3 regions of the Halomonas sp. G11 genome follow, and region 1 is predicted to be linked to each of the others. Evidence: predicted binding sites of a transcription regulator. Region 1 holds the regulator's gene; each other region holds the start of a gene.
What was found. Region 1 encodes FliA, which starts transcription of late flagellar genes. Its sites were predicted from a motif close to CTAAAGTTNNNNNNNNNNCNGCCGATA; they were not measured.

Region 2: the regulator FliA is predicted to act here: its motif matches at 2,216-2,242, upstream of ADS46_RS09110 (DUF4019 domain-containing protein).
Region 3: the regulator FliA is predicted to act here: its motif matches at 5,167-5,193, upstream of ADS46_RS10365 (MbtH family protein).

What each region holds. Positions count from the first base shown of each region.
Region 1 covers NZ_LYXG01000016.1:47,812-54,167, reverse strand. Annotated here, with positions in the region: gene ADS46_RS08815 (adenosylcobalamin-dependent ribonucleoside-diphosphate reductase) at 1-1,783, opposite strand, end outside; gene ADS46_RS08810 (hypothetical protein) at 1,978-2,553, shown strand; gene ADS46_RS08805 (OmpA/MotB family protein) at 2,560-3,240, opposite strand; gene ADS46_RS08800 (motility protein A) at 3,246-4,064, opposite strand; gene ADS46_RS08795 (RNA polymerase sigma factor FliA) at 4,160-4,861, opposite strand; gene ADS46_RS08790 (flagellar protein FlhE) at 4,892-5,299, opposite strand; gene ADS46_RS08785 (hypothetical protein) at 5,364-5,921, opposite strand; gene flhF (flagellar biosynthesis protein FlhF) at 5,918-6,356, opposite strand, start outside.
Region 2 covers NZ_LYXG01000017.1:40,886-47,241, forward strand. Annotated here, with positions in the region: gene ADS46_RS09090 (PAAR domain-containing protein) at 1-91, opposite strand, end outside; gene ADS46_RS09095 (Replicative DNA helicase) at 209-649, shown strand; gene ADS46_RS09100 (DUF1456 family protein) at 642-1,127, shown strand; gene ADS46_RS09105 (alpha/beta hydrolase) at 1,230-2,159, shown strand; gene ADS46_RS09110 (DUF4019 domain-containing protein) at 2,312-2,728, shown strand; gene ADS46_RS09115 (NfeD family protein) at 3,044-4,441, shown strand; gene ADS46_RS09120 (slipin family protein) at 4,491-5,279, shown strand; gene ADS46_RS09125 (DUF1206 domain-containing protein) at 5,295-6,119, opposite strand; gene ADS46_RS09130 (AraC family transcriptional regulator) at 6,300-6,356, shown strand, end outside.
Region 3 covers NZ_LYXG01000019.1:106,551-112,906, forward strand. Annotated here, with positions in the region: gene ADS46_RS10335 (ABC transporter ATP-binding protein) at 1-43, opposite strand, end outside; gene ADS46_RS10340 (inositol monophosphatase family protein) at 210-1,007, opposite strand; gene ADS46_RS10345 (ATP-binding protein) at 1,115-2,683, opposite strand; gene ADS46_RS18540 (ABC transporter substrate-binding protein) at 2,733-3,665, opposite strand; gene ADS46_RS10355 (RNA polymerase factor sigma-70) at 4,163-4,690, shown strand; gene ADS46_RS10360 (FecR/PupR family sigma factor regulator) at 4,822-5,028, shown strand; gene ADS46_RS10365 (MbtH family protein) at 5,257-5,502, shown strand; gene ADS46_RS10370 (thioesterase II family protein) at 5,492-6,232, shown strand; gene ADS46_RS10375 (4'-phosphopantetheinyl transferase family protein) at 6,210-6,356, shown strand, end outside.

The sequences.
Region 1 (6,356 bases):
GCACCGCCACGTGCTGCTCGGGGGTCACCGCATCGGCGGTGATGAAGTAGTCGGGCAGGTCGCTGTCCACCGCGTCGGCGGCAATAAAGTGGCGATAGGCTGCCAGCTCGAAGGACACGACTTCGACCTGCTCCTTGGTCTTCTTGCCCGACTGGATGATATTGCGGAAATAACGGTGCGAGAACGACGGCTCGATGCCATTGGACGCATTGTTGCCCATGGACAGTGAAATAGTGCCGGTCGGGGCGATGGAGCTGTGGTGGGTAAAGCGTGCGCCGTGTTCGGCAAGTTGCGCCACGAGTTCGGGCTCAAGCTCGGCCACCTTGTTCATGTACTGGCTGTAACGGGCATGGAGAATACGCCCGGGCACCTTGTCGCCCACCTCATAGCCGTCCTTGGCCAGCTGGGGACGCTCGCGCATCATCTTCGGGGTGATCACGTGCTCTTCGGCAAGTACCGGCGCCATGCCCTTCTCTTGGGAAAGCTCCAGCGCCTGCTTCCAGCCTTCAATGGCCAGATGACGGCTGACTTCTTCGGTAAAGGCCAGCGACGCCTGGGAGCCGTAAGGAATCTTGAGCATGGTCAGCGTCGAGCCCAGGCCCAAAAACCCCATGCCATGGCGGCGTTTGGCTTCGATTTCGCGCTGCTGCTGGGGCAACGGCAAGCCGGCAATCTCGACCACGTTATCCAGCATGCGGGTGAAGATCGCCACGACTTTACGGTAGCGGTCCCAGTCAAAGCGCGGCTGGTCGCTGAACGGCTCAATGACGAACTGGGTCAGGTTGACCGAGCCCAGCAGGCAAGCGCCTTCCGGCGGCAGCGGCTGCTCACCGCAGGGATTGGTGGCGCGGATATCTTCGCAGAACCAGTTGTTGTTCATGCGGTTCACCTGATCAATCAAAATGAACCCGGGCTCGGCGTAATCGTAGGTCGAGGCCATGATGGTGTCCCAAAGCTCCCGCGCCTTGATCACCTCGACAATCCGGCAGGCCACGCGGCCTTCATCGTCGACCGTATAGCCTTCCTCGACCACCGGCCAGTCGCGATAGATGATGTCCTCGTCGCTGACATCGTCTTTCTCGCCGGGGTGGAGCGGGAAGGCCAGCGGCCAGTCGGCGTTATGCTTGACGGCCTCCATGAACTCGTCGGTAATCAGCAGGCTAAGGTTGAACTGACGCAGCCGCCCGGCTTCGCGCTTGGCCTGGATAAACTCACGCACGTCCGGATGGCCGACATCGAAGGTGCCCATCTGCGCGCCGCGACGGCCACCGGCAGAGGCCACGGTGAAACACATCTTGTCGTAGATATCCATGAACGCCAGCGGGCCATTGGTGCCTGCGCCAGCGCCGAACACAAAGGCCCCTTTATGGCGCAACGTGGAAAAGTCGTAGCCGATACCGGCGCCGGACTTGAGGGTCATTCCGGCGTCTACCACGGAATCCAGGATATCGCGCATCGAATCGCGAATGGTGCGCGACACTGTGCAGTTGATCAGGCTCACCGCGGGCTTATAGGCGTCAGCCCCTGCGTTGGAGAGAATCCGCCCGGCAGGCACCGCGCCATTTTCCAGCGCCCAGCGGAACTTCGGCAGCCACTCTTGCGCCTTGTCGCCTTCTACATCCGCCAGGGCTTTCGCCACCCGCTCGAAGGTCGCGCCCAGGTCCTGATCCACCGGCTGGCTATGGCGATCCTTAAGACGATATTTGGCATCCCAAATTTCCCGCGACGGTTCCTGAAGCGGGACATCGTTAGAGGTGTTCATAGCCTGGGTAGCAGTACTCATGTCGCGAAACTCCTTAGCGGCGTTGAAAATAGCGCTTGGTCAAAGCGATTATACGAGGCAACCGGGTGAAGTATAGTCTTGACTTTGCACTATATCGGCTGCTTTTTCATATTTTTTCTACCATATATAGAAAAATCAGCGCCTTAGTCTTTTGTCACCGTGCATCAGACGATAGGCTAAGGGTTTTCCAGATGATGGGCCTGATCATGCCGTTGATATCGCGTTTTCATTCCGCACTTGCTTACCCTGCGCTTGGCGCTGCGTTGGTGTTATCGCTGCCATCGGCGCATGCCGTGTCGTTTAACGTCGAAGACGACCAAACCCACGACCATTGGCAGTCGATGGCATTGACCCTCGGTAACGAGCGGCATTTTCGTGCCGTGGAAGCGCACAGCTACTCGGATGCCACCTTGAGCGTCAATGCCACCCAGGGCGTGTGCGACTTACCCTGGCTGGAGATGCGTGTCGAGCTGGAGGCCGCTCAGGGCGAAAGCCGAGCGGTTAATCAGGTGCCTGCGCGGCTACGCGTCGATGAGCGCGAGCGCATCCACAGCGTCGCCGAATTTATCACCGAGCGTGGCAATAACGGCTTTTATGCCCACTTTTATCTCAACGATATCGATCAATTGATCGCCGACATGAGCGTCGGCGAGCAGGTCTTCCTGGGCTTTGATCAGGGGGATGAAGACCCCTGGTACATGATATTCAGCCTGGAGGGCGCGGGAGAGGCGCTGGCAAGGATGCAGCGCCTGTGCCGGGATGCGTCTTAGCGGGGGTTAATTTTGGGTTGGCGGCTGCCTGAGCACCAGCTCGACGCGACGGTTGGCCGCCCGCCCCTGCGCTGTGGCATTACTGGCGATCGGCTGGGTATCGGCATAGCCAACGGCGCGCATGCGATCAACCTCGAGCCCCTGGCTATCCAGATGGCGGACCACGGCGATCGCCCGTGCCGACGATAGCTCCCAGTTGGAAGGAAAGCGCGAGGTCGAGATGGGCACATTATCGGTATGGCCTTCGACGGACACCTGTCCATCAAAGGCGCTGAGCACCTCGACAAGACTGTCGACGAGGTCACGGCCCTGCCCGGTGAGTTGCGCCCGGCCGCTGTCGAACAACAGGTTGTCGTTGATGCGCAGCGTCACCCCTTCCTGCCCCTGGGAAACGTCCACTCCCGGAATGCTGATACCGTCAAAGCGCGGCTGCAGGCCGCTGTGACGGGGCTCGATACCGGTCGCCAGTGATGCCAGAGGCAGGTCGGCGATCGCGCCGGGGGACGCTTCATCGACGCTGGCTTGCGAGCCAGCGTCGTTACCGCCGGGTGGCGCCAGCGAGAGCAGCAAGACAAACAAGGTCAGCAACAGCGTCAATACATCCAGATAGCTGGTCATCCAGCCATCGTCGCCACTGTCCTTGGGCAGTGGCGCTTCCAATGTATGGCGGGTATCCCGGTCTAGCATCCCGACTACCCCTTGGCGGGGGCGCTATTCGAGGCGCGCGGCTTCTTGACCTCCGGCTCGCGGATTTCGTCGTGGTAGTTGGCGACGAAGGAATTGAGCGTTTCTTCTATAAAGGAAGGTAGCCGCCGCTTGGTAATCAGGGAGATCCCCTCCAGCACCATGTTCATGGTGATCAAGCGCTCCTCGGTGCGCCGCTCGAGCTTCACCGCAATAGGTTTGAACACCAGGTTGGCCAGCAGGATACCGTAGAAGGTGGTCAGCAAGGCCACCGCCATGCGCGGGCCGATCACATCGAGATTGCCAGAGTCCATGACTTCCAGCATGTTGACCAGCCCCACCAGGGTGCCAATCATGCCGAAAGCCGGCGCATAAGTGGCCATGGTGCGGAATATCTGCGCTTCCGCGTGCTCACGCGCTTTTAGCCGCGCAATCCGCCAGCGCAACATATCGAAGATTTCGTCTTCTTTGGTGTTGGCGATCACCAACTGGATGCCGGTCCGCAAAAACGGATTGCGGGTGTTTTCGAGCTCTCGTTCAACGGCGCGGACATCGCCCTTGAACCACAGCCGGGACATGGCCACCAGCTCGTTGATGTCGTCACGCACATAGGTGTTTTCACGCCGGAAGACCAGCCCGACCAGGCGTACCACCCGCAGCACTTCCTTGAGAGGATAGCTGATAAAGGTGGCGGCAAGGGTGCCGGTGACCACGATGGCAAGCCCTGGCAGGTTGAGGAAGCTGCCCGGCGACTCGGCGGTGAAAAACAGGACGCTTACCAGCAGCAGGATGCTGGCGAAAATACCGATCAGCGTCGATGGGTTCATGTCGTGCTCCTAAAGCAATATAACGGGGCGCATCAGCGCTGAAACGTAAAAGCCGACTGCCGTTGCCCTGGCCGTCAGCGAAACATCAACAGACCCTAAACCGAGTCGTTTAACTTGGCACGCAGACGGCTGACCGCCTGACTGTGCAACTGGGAAACGCGAGACTCAGTGACGCCGAGCACGGCGCCCACTTCTTTCAGGTTGAGTTCTTCCTGGTAATACAGCGCCATGAGCAGTTTTTCCCGCTCGGGCAGCGCTTCGATGGCCGCCACCAGGGTTTCCCGCTGTTGGGCGTCGAGCAAATGATCGAAGGGCGAACTCACGGCTTCACGATTATGCGGTTCGCTGCCATCCGCCACCAGCTCTTCAAAGGGCAGCAACTGCCCGCTATTGGTGTCGTGCAATAACTGCTGATAATCAGCCAACGGCATATCCATGGCGTCGGCGATTTCTGTTTCTTCGGGGGGGCGCCCCAAGGATTGCTCCAGGCGCCTGACGGTTTCATCAACGGCTCGCGCCGAACGGCGGACGCTGCGAGGTAGCCAGTCACGGGTACGCAATTCGTCCACCATCGCCCCGCGTATGCGCTGGCTGGCAAAGGTCGCAAAGGTGGCGCCCTGAGTGGCATCGAAACGTCCCAGGGCTTCCAGCAACCCCATCATGCCTGCCTGGATTAAGTCATCCAGCTCTATACTGGCCGGCAACCTGACCTGAAGCGTCAAGGCCTGACGTCTCACCAGTGGCATGTACTCCGTCATCAGCTCACTTTGTTTGATCCTGCCTTGTGCTGTGTACATCCTATTGCCTCGCGGCTAAACCACCTGTGCTCACTGGTAATCTACTATCATCTGCAACCCTTTAACGCTAACGGGCCGCTGCCCTGGGTTTAGCGCAAATTGAAAATGCAGGGGCGTTGTCGCACTTATGCCGGATAAAGCACGGGTCTCCCCACGCATGCCCGATAACGACACGCAGCGCTCAGGATGGCATAGCCAGGCCTGTAGTGCTGCCCCGGGTGCGTGCTGGTACTGCCACTGGACTCGCTCAATGACCGCCGCTGGCGTGGTCGCCCCCGCTGGAGGGCGAACCGGTTCACTGCGGCTGGCACGGTCGCTCATGACCACCATGAGCCCGGGCACTTGTGTCACCCAACTGCTGGACGCGCCCTGAGCATAAGCACTGAGACCCAAGGCTAATACCAAAATGCTAATCGCATAACGCCAATAGCCTAGCATGCTTCATTCCTTCTCATGAGCGGATTAACCCCGATTATTAGACGCTTTACCGACGTTAGCTGCGTCAGCGGGCCAGCAACAGCAACTCGATACCCAGATAGTCCCCAGCCGCTTGCTGCAGGTTGGCCAATAGGCCTTGCCTGGGCAGATGGGGCTCATGCAGGGCCAGTAAGCGTTGCGGCCCGTTATGCTGCCTCAACTGTTTGAGTAGATGGTACATGCGTCCAAACGCATCGGCATCGCTGTTGACCCACAGCGCCCAGCGACGGTGTTGCTGACTGAGTGTCGCCAGTTCAGGCGCATCCGGCATCACGATCCGAATATCCCAGTCGGCCGGATCCCCGGCCCAGGCGCGCCCTAGCGCGGCCCACTGGCCAAGACGCGCGCTGACCTTGCGCGCCTCTACCGGCCCATCACCCGACAGCCCCGTGACCATTAACGGCGTTTTGGGCTTGGGCGGTGTGACAGGCGGCTCCATGGCCGCCGCGCTGGGCACCACCGGCGAGCGGTAGGTCATCGGCCCGGGTGATTCCGTTGCCTCGGGAGGCGCTTCGTCGCCCCGCTGCTGTCGCTGCAGATCCGCCCACTTGCGTAGCCCAGCGGCTTGGTCTCGTGCGCTCATGCCAGGCCCTCACGATTAACGCTACCCAGCTGGCGGATCGCATCACGGGCCATAAAGGCGTACACCAGCGCATCCAGCAATGCCGTATCGCGCCGACGGCGACGGCTGCTTAACAGGTTCAGCACATCACCGTGCAATCCACTGGCGGCCTCGTCCTCGGCGCAATCAAGGTGCCCGGCAATGGCGGCAATACCGCTGGCCATCAACAGGCGCACTTCAGGGCTTACTTCGCCGCTATCGGCGTCTTTCAGTTGCTGCCAGGCACGCCGTGTCAGCGCCGCCAGGCCTTCACTCTGCAGCTGGGTTACCAGCAGGCTTAGCACCTCGTTGCCCAACCGCGCGGGTGTGAGCCAGTAACGACGGGTGACCACCTTGGCACTTTCCGGGTCGCGCACTTCGCCATACCACGCCAGCAGCGCCCGCCCCTCTTGGTCG
Region 2 (6,356 bases), on a different contig from region 1:
CGACCATAGTGGCGGATGCGCCGGAAACAATGTTGTGTGGGCTCCCTTTACACTGACAGATGACTCTGTCGCCTACCTTGGCAAGATCCATCGAACGTTCCTTATATATAGTGCATCATGGAAGATTAGCACTCATATGATCGGTCATGCTACTTATCGGGGAGAGCTGAAACTCTATTAATCCGGGTAATAGAAAAGGTAATGCACAGTGATCAACACCAAGATATACAAGGCGGTTTACGAACTGGCGGAAAAGCTGATGAAGGCAGCCGCCAAGGATGACAGAGCAACATTTGATGCGCTGTATGCCGAGTTGCGGGCAATCTGCATCGATAACGAGAACACCGATAAAGACCACCCGGAACAATGGGAAACCCTGGCGGACTTTACCGAAGAGTTGGAAGACGCGCTGGCGGGCTACGAAAAGGCCCTGGAAAAAGCCAACGCCATTGATTCCAATGACCATCGGGCATCCATTGGTTTTTCCATGGCGATGTTGCAAGCTGAGGCAGGCAAGACCGACGCGGCTATTGCCAGTCTACGACAGGCCAAAACCAGTGCGCAGGGCACTGAAGATGATGAACTGAAAGCCGACATCGATGAACTGCTTGAAAAACTAACTACCGGCCAGGAACCCCATTTTGACTAATAACGATATTTTTCGCCGCATCCGCTACACCTTCGATTTAAAAGACAGCACCATCGTGGATATCTTCGCCCTGGCAGAGGTCAGCGTGACTCGGGAGCAGGTCGCTGCATGGCTGAAAAAGGATGAGGATGATGCCTTTGTCACCATGAAGAACAAGGAGCTGGCGGCATTCTTGAACGGGTTTATCAGCTTCAAGCGTGGCAAGCGTGAAGGCCCGCAACCCGAGCCGGAAGCGCAACTGAACAACAACATGGTGTTCCAGAAACTGCGCATTGCCCTGAACATGAAAGCGGATGATGTGCTGGAGGTTTTTGAGTTGGTCGGGCTGCCGTTGAGCCACCACGAACTCAGCGCCTTTTTCCGCAAGCCGAGCCACAAGAATTACCGTGAGTGCAAGGACCAGATGCTGCGCAATTTCCTGCTCGGCATTCAGCGCCAGTTACGGCCAACCCAGGAAGGCTCAGGCTCAAACGCCTAAAGGGTAAGTAGCGTGAAGAGCCAACCCGGACACTGGGCTGTGTGCCACTGCATCAAGGTAGCCGATGTGCTGAGGCGTTCGGGAGGACTAGTGATACAACGCATGATGATTGCCGTTATGGGAGCATTGCTGGCGATGTCGACAAGTGCAAACGCGAACAGCCTTGATTTTGAAGCGCTGGCCTCTGCACAAGCATCACGCCCGCTGCCCCCGCTGCAAACGTATGAAGCACGGGGCGGAACATCGCTCGCCTACCGCCATTATCCAAGTGAAGCCCGTACCGCGCTGGTTCTCGTGCATGGCTCTGGAACCGACAGCAGGTACCTGGCGACGCTCGCCCATGAGTTGGCCGCGTCAGGCGCTGCCAGTGTCTATACGCCGGATGTCCGCGGGCATGGTCCTTCGCCGGTGCGCCGTGGCGATATCGACTACATTGAGCAGCTTGAAGATGACCTGGCGGACCTCATTGCCCATATCAAAGACACCAACACCGATGTCTCAAGGGTGGTCGTTGGCGGTCATTCATCCGGGGGCGGGCTCGCGGTGCGCTTTGCCGGTGGGCAGCATGGTCACCTTGCCTCGGCGTATCTGCTGCTGGCGCCTTACCTTGGGCACGATGCGCCCACTGTGCGGGATAACTCCGGCGGCTGGGCAGAGCCAGGTGTCGCCAGGATTGTGGCGATCTCCATGCTCAACGCGATTGGCATCACGCATTTCAACGGGGCGGATGTATTGCGGTTCAACTTGCCACCTGAATACCGCGATGGCTCAGAGACGCTCGCCTATTCATATCGGCTGATGAGCGGTTTTAGTCCGGCTGATTTTCGTCAGGCGCTGGACTCAGTGCAGGTGCCCGTTCTAGTGGTCACCGGTGCTGAGGACGAGGCGTTGTATGCGGATCAATTTGAACCCGTGCTGCGTCCGCTTGTGCCGCATGCGGACATCACCACGGTGGAAGGCGCATCGCACCTGGGGCTAGTGGTCAGTGAAGAGGGCATCGCGACCGTTCGTCAGTGGCTTCAGGGGTTATAGTGGGCAACAACAAGTGCGGGCACTGCAAACGGATATTGGCTGATCTTTCAAATCCCCTAAAGAAACCTCGCCAGTTTCCGATATCTCTTTATATCGGATGAACGCTATCGAACAACGTTGTTCGACCGTCCCCCATGTATCGAGAGTCAGCCATGCCCAAAATACTCAGTTGCATTATCACGGCCGCACTGCTGTCTTTCAGTGCGCATGCCATGGCCCATACTGCCAATGAGGCAGAGGCCGCTGCGCTTGCCTGGTTGAAAGCGATCGATAACGGTAATTATGAACAAGCCTGGGAGACCTCGTCGCCAATCTTAAAAGCGCCGCTGTCACAGGGTATGTTGGCGCGCACCATTGAGCTTGTGCGCCGGGACTTTGGCGAGGTGGCCTCGCGCAAGCGCATTCGTACCAGCCACCAGACGTCCATGCCGGGTGCGCCGAGCGGCGACTATATCGTCTTTACCTTCCAAACCGGCTTCGAGAACAGCGGACGTCGGCTCGAGACCGTTACCCCCCACCTTGAAAACGGCACCTGGCGGGTGAGCAGCTATTACGTGGAAGCGCCCTGATTTGCCAGCTGCCAGGGCTGCATGCCTGGCGAATCAGCTTGCCCAGGTGTATTTCCCGATAGGGATAAATATGCCAGATTGGCCTGAAATGGCGACAATTTTTCCCGCTAAGGAAGTTTACGCTTCGCCTCATTACCCAACCCACCATAAGTGCTATGTTGAAAGTATATCAATGTGGCAATATTACTTGTTCAGAAAGTATACAGGGCGTAAGTTTTGTATATGATGATTCCGATGGTGGGCGTGCTTATATAATGGCTGCTGACCCAGCAGCCAGGTAATGGTTTCAGGACGCTAGGCGCGGGGAGAGCTGATATGCGAAGCCTTTCTTACAAATCCCCTTGGCTTTGGTTATCGCTGGCAGGTTTGTTGATGCTGGCGCTGTCGTTTGCCTGGCAGGCCACGGCACAGACTTCTTCGCGTAGCGCCCTGGTGATGAGCATTGAAGGGCCCATTGGCCCCGCCACCAAGGATTATCTTGAGCGCGGGCTGCGCAAGGCCCGCGAGCAGAACAGCGAGGTGATTGTCGTTGAGCTGGATACGCCAGGCGGCCTGGTCGACACGACCCGCGACATGATCCGTGAAATGCTGAATACCGATATTCCCGTGGCGATGTATGTCTCCCCCAGCGGCGCTCGAGCGGCCAGTGCGGGCACTTATCTGCTGTATGGCAGCCACGTCGCTGCCATGGCGCCCGCGACCCATCTGGGGTCTGCCACGCCCGTGCAGATGGGCGGTTCCGGCTTTCCCGGCAGCGCTGATGAAGCGGATGACAACGCCGAAGGCCAATCGGAAGGCGAGAGTGAAAGAGAAAGTGAAAGCGCATCTGGAGGCGAGAGCAGCGCCATGGAACGCAAGGTCATGGAAGACGCGGTAAGCTTCATCCGCAGCCTGGCCGAGCGTCACGACCGGAACGCCGATTGGGCCGAAGCGGCGGTGCGCGAGGCGGTCAACCTCACCGCCAATGAGGCACTGGAGCAGAACGTCATCGACGTGATTGCGCAGGATCTGAACGATTTACTTTCACAAATAGACGGTACGACGGTGGTCATGGAAGGTGGTGATCGGACGCTTGAGACAGCCGACCTCGCCATCGAGCGCTTTGATCCAGATTGGCGCACAGAGCTGCTTTCGCTGATTACGAACCCCAATATTGCCTACTTCCTGCTGATCATCGGCTTTTACGGGCTGATCTTCGAGCTTTCGAGCCCTGGCAGCCTGTTCCCTGGCACTATCGGGGTTATCTCGCTGTTGTTGGCGCTCTTTGCCTTTCAGATGCTGCCGATCAATTATGCGGGCCTGGCGCTTATCATCGTGGGATTGGCGCTGATGGTGGGCGAGGCCTTAATGCCCAGCTTTGGTGTATTGGGAGTGGGCGGGATTATTGCCTTTGTGCTGGGGTCGATCATGCTGATGGATGCCGAGTACCTCGCCATTTCGCTGCCACTGATTGGCGGTGTGGCGCTGGTATCCGGCGGGCTGATGCTATGGACGCTGACACGCTTCGCAACGCTGCGCAAACGCCCGGCCCACACAGGGATGGAGCAGCTGATTGGCGCAAGTGCTATTGCCCTGGAAGATTTTGACACGCGCGGCCACGTGCGACTGCACGGCGAGCGCTGGAACGCGGTGACCAATGTGCCGATCAAGCAGGGCGACGAGGTGAAAGTGGAGCGCCTTGAGGGCTTGACGGTCTACGTATCACCCCCGTAAGCGCCTGGCCGCCAGTGCGTTACACATCAATCGCTAGACGAGGTGTCCCATGTTGCTATCTTACTTAGTGCCCGTTGTCCTGGTGGTGTTGCTGATAGCCGCCTCCATTCGCATTCTGCCGGAATATAAACGTGGCGTGGTGTTCTTTCTGGGCCGTTATCAGAAGGTAAAAGGGCCTGGTCTGGTTATCGTGATCCCGGCCATTCAAAAGATGCAGGTGGTCGATCTGCGTGTTATCACCATGGACGTGCCCGAGCAGGATGTGATCTCCCAGGACAACGTCACGGTGAAGGTCAACGCCGTGCTTTACTTTCGCGTGATCGACCCTGAAAAGGCGATTATTCAGGTGGAGAACTTCACCCAGGCGACCAGCCAGCTGGCGCAAACCACGCTGCGTTCGGTATTGGGTAAGCATGACCTGGATGAAATGCTCTCCGAGCGCGACAAGCTCAACGACGACATCCAGGAAATCATTGATGCTCAGACAGACTCCTGGGGCATCAAGGTGGCGAACGTCGAGATCAAGCACGTGGATCTGGACGAGAGCATGATCCGCGCTATAGCCCGCCAGGCCGAGGCAGAGCGCGAGCGGCGTGCCAAGGTCATCCATGCTGAAGGCGAACTGCAGGCCTCGAAGAAACTGGTCGAGGCGGCCAACGTGATGCAGGAAAACTCTGCTGCGCTGCAGCTGCGCTACCTGCAGACCATGAGCGATATGAGCAACAAGAACGCGTCGACGATCGTCTTCCCGCTGCCCATGGACATCATGGAAGCCTTCAAGGACATGAAAGCCAAGCACATGCCGCCCGCATCGGGTTCGCCAAAAGACGACGCTTAAACGCTCCTGATAGGGCTATAACGAAGGGTCAACGTGGCGGTAAATGGCGGTAAGCACGCTATAGCATCCAAACGCCAGCAGGCCAATGGCGACAAACCCAAACAGCCATTGCCCGAAGGCCTGGCGCCGCAAGGTGTTAAACGCTTCCGCCGTGCCGCCAGCTTCGTTGGGGTCGAACTGGTAAGCGGCGATCATGAACAAACTACCCACGATCACAAAGACGAGCCCGCGAACCACCAGGCCGAAGCGGCATATCGGGTAGGCCCAGGTTTGGGTGCGCGTGGGCATGGTAAAGTGCTTGTCAAACTTGGCCTTGTAGCCTTTGACGGCATGGGCGATACCCGCACCGATGATGGCGATGCCGACGGCAGCCACCAACCAGCGGCCAAAGGGTTGCTGCATCAGCCAAGTGGCCATACCTTCCGAGCCACCGCTTGAGCCGCCTGAAGAACCGGACGAAAGAAAGCGGAAGACAAGGCTGGCGGCAAAAAATGCCAGCAAGGTATGGGTAACCGCACTGACAAACAAGCCTGCGCGAATCACCAGCCCTTTGGCGCTGGTGCCGTGGCGGTCGGGGTCCTTGAAGGCCTGTATGCAGCGCCACATGGCGTACCCAAGCAGCCCCATGGCGATAATGCCCAGCATCACCTTGCCGAACGGCGCCCCCAGCACGGCTTCCAGCGCGCCACGGCTGCCTTCCGCCTGGCCGCCCTGATCTATGGCGGTGAGCGCCGCCAATCCCCCCACCAGAACGTAAACCACGCCGCGGGATGCATAGCCCATCCGGGCGAATGCGCTGATGGCATCGCGGTGGTCGGGTGCGGCCGTAGAGCTTGCCATGGTGTCCTCCTGACCAATAAGGCTGTTGCCAATTATCCATAAGCAACTTGAATGAGCGGGGACTATACTGTGTCTGCGCCATGCTATTGTCCAGCTTAGGCGAAGCAAGCCGTGCTGACGAGTTGAGCGGGGCGGGGCTGTCTTTTCCTTTTTCCATTATTTGAATTGTTTGAGTAGCGCATGAGTCCATCGTCTTCTCCGCTTTTCTGGCGCGATCAGCGCATGCCCCATGTAGAG
Region 3 (6,356 bases), on a different contig from region 1:
GTTTGCCATTGATTTCGAAGGTGGCCCCTTTGACCTCGAACATGAATCCCTCCTAGCGATGCGTTGATGACCGTGGCTCCATTCTAGTGCTAATAGTTCTCATTTTTAACAAAGAAATGAAAAAAAATCACGCGGGAGTGAGCGCGCTCTGTGCAAGCGCGCTATCGGTAGGCAGAAGGAGAGTTGTCGATCAGGCATGGCAATGCGGTTTAGTCGTTTTTCATCAACGTCAACAGTTGGCCATGCCGCTCGGGGTGGGCCACAAGCAGGCTATTCCATTCGCCGGGATGCGCCTCACCAGCGAGGTCGGTAACGGTGCAGCCTGCTTCTCGGGCAATCACAATGCCCGCGGCGATATCCCAGAACTCGAGCTTGGCGCCCTGGGACCAAAAGGCATCAAAACGGCCCAGACTGACGTAGGCGATCTCGAGCGCCGCCGAGCCAGGGCTGCGGATGCCAGCCACTTGAGGCATCAGCACGGTAAGCTGGTTGAGGGCCGTGGCGCAGTCGCCTTTGGCATGGTAGGGCAGACAAGTGCTCACCAGCATTTCGGTCATTGGGCGAGGCGAGGGTGTGGTGAGCTTTCTATCATTGAGAAAAGCCCCCATGCCCTGGGCCGCCCAAAGCATTTCATCAAGCAGCGGTTGATAGACAACGCCCATGACGAGCTCATTACCTTTGGTGACCGCGATCGACACCGAAAAATGTGGCACGCCGTGCAGGAAGTTGTTGGTGCCATCCAGCGGATCAATCACCACGGTATAGTCGCTATCGGTACTGGGCGTCAGGCCGCTTTCCTCGCCAAGAAAGGCAATATCGGGAAAAGCGCTGCCGATACAGTCGATAATGATATTTTCAGCCGTTGTATCGTAGTAAGTCACGAAATCAGACGCGCCCTTTTGCTCAAAGGCAATCCGCCCCTTTTGCGAATACCCCTCGCGCAACAAAGTACCCGCTTCATAAGCGGCTTGCTTGAGCGTTTCGAGCAGGTCATTGCTATCGAGCATCGTTTCTCCCCTGGGCAGAACGGCTGATGCGCCTTGCTGGGCGTATGGTGGCGTCAATATAACTCGCTATCCATGACGCGCCGGTGACAGTGGCTACTAGCCGCTGGCTACGCCAAGGTCTCCATGTCAAACGCGACAATCTGGCGCTGGGCGCTGGAAAACTCCACGCCGATCAAGTGGATGGGCTTGCCCGAAGCGCGGTGCTTATCGGCATAGCCCTTGTATTTGATCTGCGCCAGGGCCGTGCCTTCCGGCAACTGTTCCACCACCTTGAACTCGAACAGGTAGATATGGCCACCAAAATCCACGCTCATATCCACCTTGCCGAGGTGGCTGGCGTCCTCCACCGTCACATCCAGCCCCAGGGCTGCAAAATGGCTGTAAAAGACACTCGCATAATGCCCTTCGTAGCGGGCAATTGGATTGTTGCGGTACCAATCGTGAGGGAGTCCAGCGTAAAGGGCTTTGAGGTGACCTTCTAACCCGGCAAGGTCGTGCTGACTTAAATGACGGAACAGCGTTCTGCGCTCACGCGGGGCGTTTTCGACGCCCAGCGAAGGTAGTAGCGCATGGTTGAGGCTGGTTTCGACTTCGCGGTTCGGGAAGCCCAGGGTGTACTGCCGATAACCCACAATGGGCTCTTCTACCTGTTGAATGGTCAGGTAGCCGGTTTGAAACAGCAGGCCTTCGGTGCTGATCTGGTCAACATCAAACTGGCTGAGCAATTCATATTCGGTTTCCCAGTGATCTAACGAGGGGGTAAATACCCCGCGCTGCTTGAGGATGTCGACCAAGAACGTGGTGGGTGTCGCGGACTCAAACCAGTAAGGGCCGAACTCTTGTTCCTGGAACAGCAATAAAACATCGAAGGGATTGTAGACGGACGCTACCTCGCTGCCACCCCAGCGGTAGCCGTTGTACCACCTGCGGATTTCCTCACGATCCAGCCCAGACAGTTCCGGGGCGAACACCGTATCGATGTCGTCATCGGTATAGCCACAAAGGGTCGCATAGTCGGGCGACAGGGTAATATCACGCAGGTTATTCAACCCCGAAAACAGACTGGCCTTGCTGAATTTGGAAACGCCGGTCAGTAGCACGAAGTGCAAGTGTGGGTCGGCGTCTTTAATAACGCTGTAAAGGTTCTTCAAGCCCTCGCGCAGCTCCCGGGCACGCTCCGGCGCCAGGATATTGTCCAGAATCGGCTTGTCGTATTCGTCGATCAGCACAACCACGCGCTGGCCACTCTGCTGGTGGGCGGCGCGAATGAGGGCGGAAAATTCACCCGGTATATCGGTTTTATGGTGCTGGGTAATGCCGAGTTGCTCACGTTGAACGCGTAGCTGCTCACGGATGCGCTCATCCAGCTCTGCACGACTTTGCATCACGCCATCGGCAAAGCTAATCCGAATCACCGGGTAGCGCTGCTGCCAGTCCCACTTATCGTGGATATACAGCCCTTCGAACAGCGCCTGGCGACTTTCAAACAGGCAACGCAGGGTGTCCAGCAACAGGCTTTTACCGAAGCGTCGTGGCCGCGAGAGGAAGTAGTACTTGTTCTGGTTAACCAGGCGCTCGATATGCGGGGTTTTATCGACGTAGTAATAGTCGCCCTCGCGGATATCCGAGAACGTCTGAATCCCGATGGGGAGCTTACGGCGGTGGGCATCCGTCACGGTGGGTCTCCAGAGCAAAAACAGCGTTATAACCAACAGTCTAGCATGCTCACCGATTGCTTTCTGTCAGCTGGTTGGCAAGGCTATCGGCAAAGCGCCGGGCGGCAGGGAACCCTCCCCAGGACCAGTAATTGACGGGAATAATCGTATAGTTGCCCTGTTTAACGTTTGGCAAGTGTCGCCATTGGCCATCCGAGATGAGTTGTTCTACACCCCCGTCGGGGCCGTAGGGGCTGTCGAGAAACACCAGCTTGGCATCAATATCAAACAGTGGCGTTGCGCTGACGGTTGTCATTCCCCATTGGCCTAGGTCTTTCTGCCATGCGTTCTCGAGACCCAGGCGATTCAACATCATGCCTTCCACACTGCCTGCCCCATACACCCGGGCATGGCGCTCATCCATCAGGCGCACCACCAACAAAGGCGAGTCGATATCCACAAGCGCTTGTTTAAGAGATGTGAAGTGGCGACGGGACTGCTCGATATAACGTTCCGCCGCGTCAGGGTCTTCCACTAGATCGCCAAGCTGACGCGTCAGCCCTTCGATGGTATCCCAGTCGTTATGACCATCTTCAACATCAGCATACTTGTACAGCGGGTACTCCATTACATCAGCAATGTTTCTGAGCCTAGGAAGTAAACTGACATGAGCAGGCGGTGAAATCAGAATATGTTGTGGGGGATCGCTTGAAAGCAGTTCAAGGTTAGGGAAGTGACGATAACCAAGGTTAATCACATGAGGCAGAATTTCCTCTTGCCGTGAATATCTTTCGTACCCCTCCAGGCCAGACAGAAATCTAGGTGGATGACCTATTGCATTGAGGGTCTCCGCGATGGCGAAATCAAACGTCGCTAATGGCGCTACGCGGTCTTCCTCGCTGGCCATGGATGCGTTGCTCATCCATAGGATGAGCAACGCGATCGACCAGGCGATGCAAGGGTGACGTAAAGAGCGATAAAACGTCTTTTGTTGATATGTCACGATTATTCCTGTGTTTTGAACCGGAGTGCCTGATCGGTTCGTCCCCCGAATTTCTCGGGCGTTGCTGCGCACTTCGCCCATCTGTGTCTGGATGTTGGTGTTGAGCGGCCCATCGACCACAATGCGCGCTGTTCGGCATTCTGAGCAACCACCACTGTTGGCGTGCTGCAGGTAGCCGTAGCAACAGCAGCCGTCAGTGACTGCTTGTAGAAAGTGGTTTGGTAGCCGGTGCGGCATTGCAATGGAATTCATTTAAAAATCAATGATAATCATTGTTATTTATAATATCGGCTCGTTTAGCGCGGTGTCAATGTTGCTTAATGACTGGAGGCAAACCTGCTCAAGCGGGTGAAAACCACGTCTTTTAAAAATAACGTCAACAAGCATATCGTTATAAAAAGTGGGTTGGCTCTAGCAGGTTGACTTGTCCGGCGCTAACGCAAATAATAATTATTGCTTTTTATTCCGTAGTGTCAATCAAGGCAGGAGGCCGAGCTATGGATGTCCATCCCTGGAGCGCTGAATTAGAGGATATTTTCGTCAATCAGCGCCCCCGGCTCCGCTGTGTCGCTGCAAGGGTCCTGGGCAATACCGATCAAGCCGATGACGTATTGCAGGATGCCTACCTGAAAATTTCAGAGGCCACCACGCTGTTTGAGATGAAGCAGCCCATATCCTACGTGTCGCGTGTGGTGCGCAACCTCGCCATTGACCGCTGCCGCCGTTCGGCCTTTGAGTCAACGCTGTTTGCAAAAGAGGAGGAGGGGGATAACGCTTCCTGCGCCTCACACTCCCCCGAAGTGATTGCCATTGATCGCCAGTCTCTGGCCCAGGTGGTGGACGCACTGGATGAGCTGCCCGAGCGAACGCGGCGCGCCTTTGAGCTCTACCGTTCGGGAAGCCATACGCAACGGGAAGTGGCTCAGTTGCTGGGGGTTTCCACCACGTCAGTCAACTTCATGATTCGTGATGCGCTAACTCATTGCCGTCAGTCGCTGCGAGGCACGTCGTTGCCGGGCAGATAAGCAGGCGTTCGCTGTGCCGCTTTTATTGTCGCTTTGTTACACTGCCAGCACATAGTGAAAGCGTTGTTAGTAGCAGGCGCTTTCCGGTCCAATGATTGATCGGGCAGCAGTAGCGAGGCTAGACGGTAACGATGAATAACGACAGCGGCGATGAAGCCGTGTGGCAAACAGCCCTGGACTGGCTGATGCGCGAGCATGAAGAAACGTTGAGTGATGCGGATCGCGAGGCGCTCCATGCATGGCTAGCGGCGTCTTCCCAGCATCGCCGGGTATTCCGTGAAGCCGAACAGCTATGGTTGCTGACGGGGATGATCCCGCGTAGTGATGAGCGTCGCTGACATACGGTTATTTTCTCTCCTCCCTGTTTCCTTTTCCACGCTTGCTCCCCCTCTACGATGGTTTAGCGCCTTGTGCGCACCAGGACAGCCTTAAGTCCGACAGGCTGCTGGTCCCAGCCTGATTGATTTTCTTTCCCGTTAAATTTTCTGGTGCCTCACTCGTCATTATGTAATGAGAAGCAATTGCGTTTTATTTCTCATTCCTTATGCAACGGTGAGGTTAGTCCCATGACAAGCTGTTTTGATCGTGAAGATGCCGTCTTCTGCGTATTGGTCAACCACGAAGAGCAGTACTCCCTCTGGCCCGAGTGGAAGGCGATTCCCCCTGGATGGACCGACACTGGGGTGCTCGGCGATAAGCCAACCTGCCTCGACTACGTGGAAAAGACCTGGACCGATATGCGGCCCTTGTCGCTGCGTCAGTGGATGGATGAGCAGGCCAACAGCGAGGCGGAGCAGGTGAATGCCGGTTAAGCGCTTGAGACTGCTCTGCCTGCCCTGTGCCGGGGCCAGCGCCACCATGTATCTGCGCTGGGAGCGTCAGTTGCCCGCCTGGGTCGAGGTCTATCCCGTCGAGCTGCCTGGGCGTGGCGAGCGCCTGGGTGAGCCGCTCATCGATGATTTTGAGACTCAGGTCGTGCGGCTGTGCGAAGAGCAAGCAACGCGGATGCGCGGCGACTTTGCCCTGTTCGGCCACAGCATGGGGGCGCTGCTGGCCTACGGCATGGCCGCTCGCCTGCGCGATGTGGGGCGCCCTCAGCCGCGGATGCTGTTCGCCTCGGGCAGCCCGGCGCCCTCAATGCGCGACTCAGACCGCTTGGCGGGCCTTGATAACGACAAAGCCCTGATCGCGGATCTTCGCCAGCAGGGTGGCACACCGCAAGAAGTGTTCGAAAGCCCTGAACTGCTGCGTCTTACGCTCGATGTGTTGGCGGCGGACTATCGTCTCTGCCGCAGTTTCCGCTATCGCGGCGGGGCGACGCTTGCTTACCCCCTACAGGTACTCGCCGGTCGCGATGACGATATCGAAAGCGAGCGCCTGGACGCGTGGCAGCGGGAAGCGGGTGGGGCGTTCGCGTTGAACTGGTTTGACGGCGGCCACTTCTTTATTCGTCAGCAGCAGGCCCAGGTGCTGGCGACCATCGAGCGCGCGCTGACCCGACGGCTTGAGGAGGTGCCCCATGCAGCGCCTGCGGTTAGCTGAAAGCACCCCTGAGGGCCTTGAAGTCTGGCGCTTGGCGCTTGACTTGGACGCCCCGGTGGCCGTCGACGACGAGCGGCTGCTGAGCCAGGCCGAGTGGCAGCGCGCCCAGCGGCTTCGCCGTCAC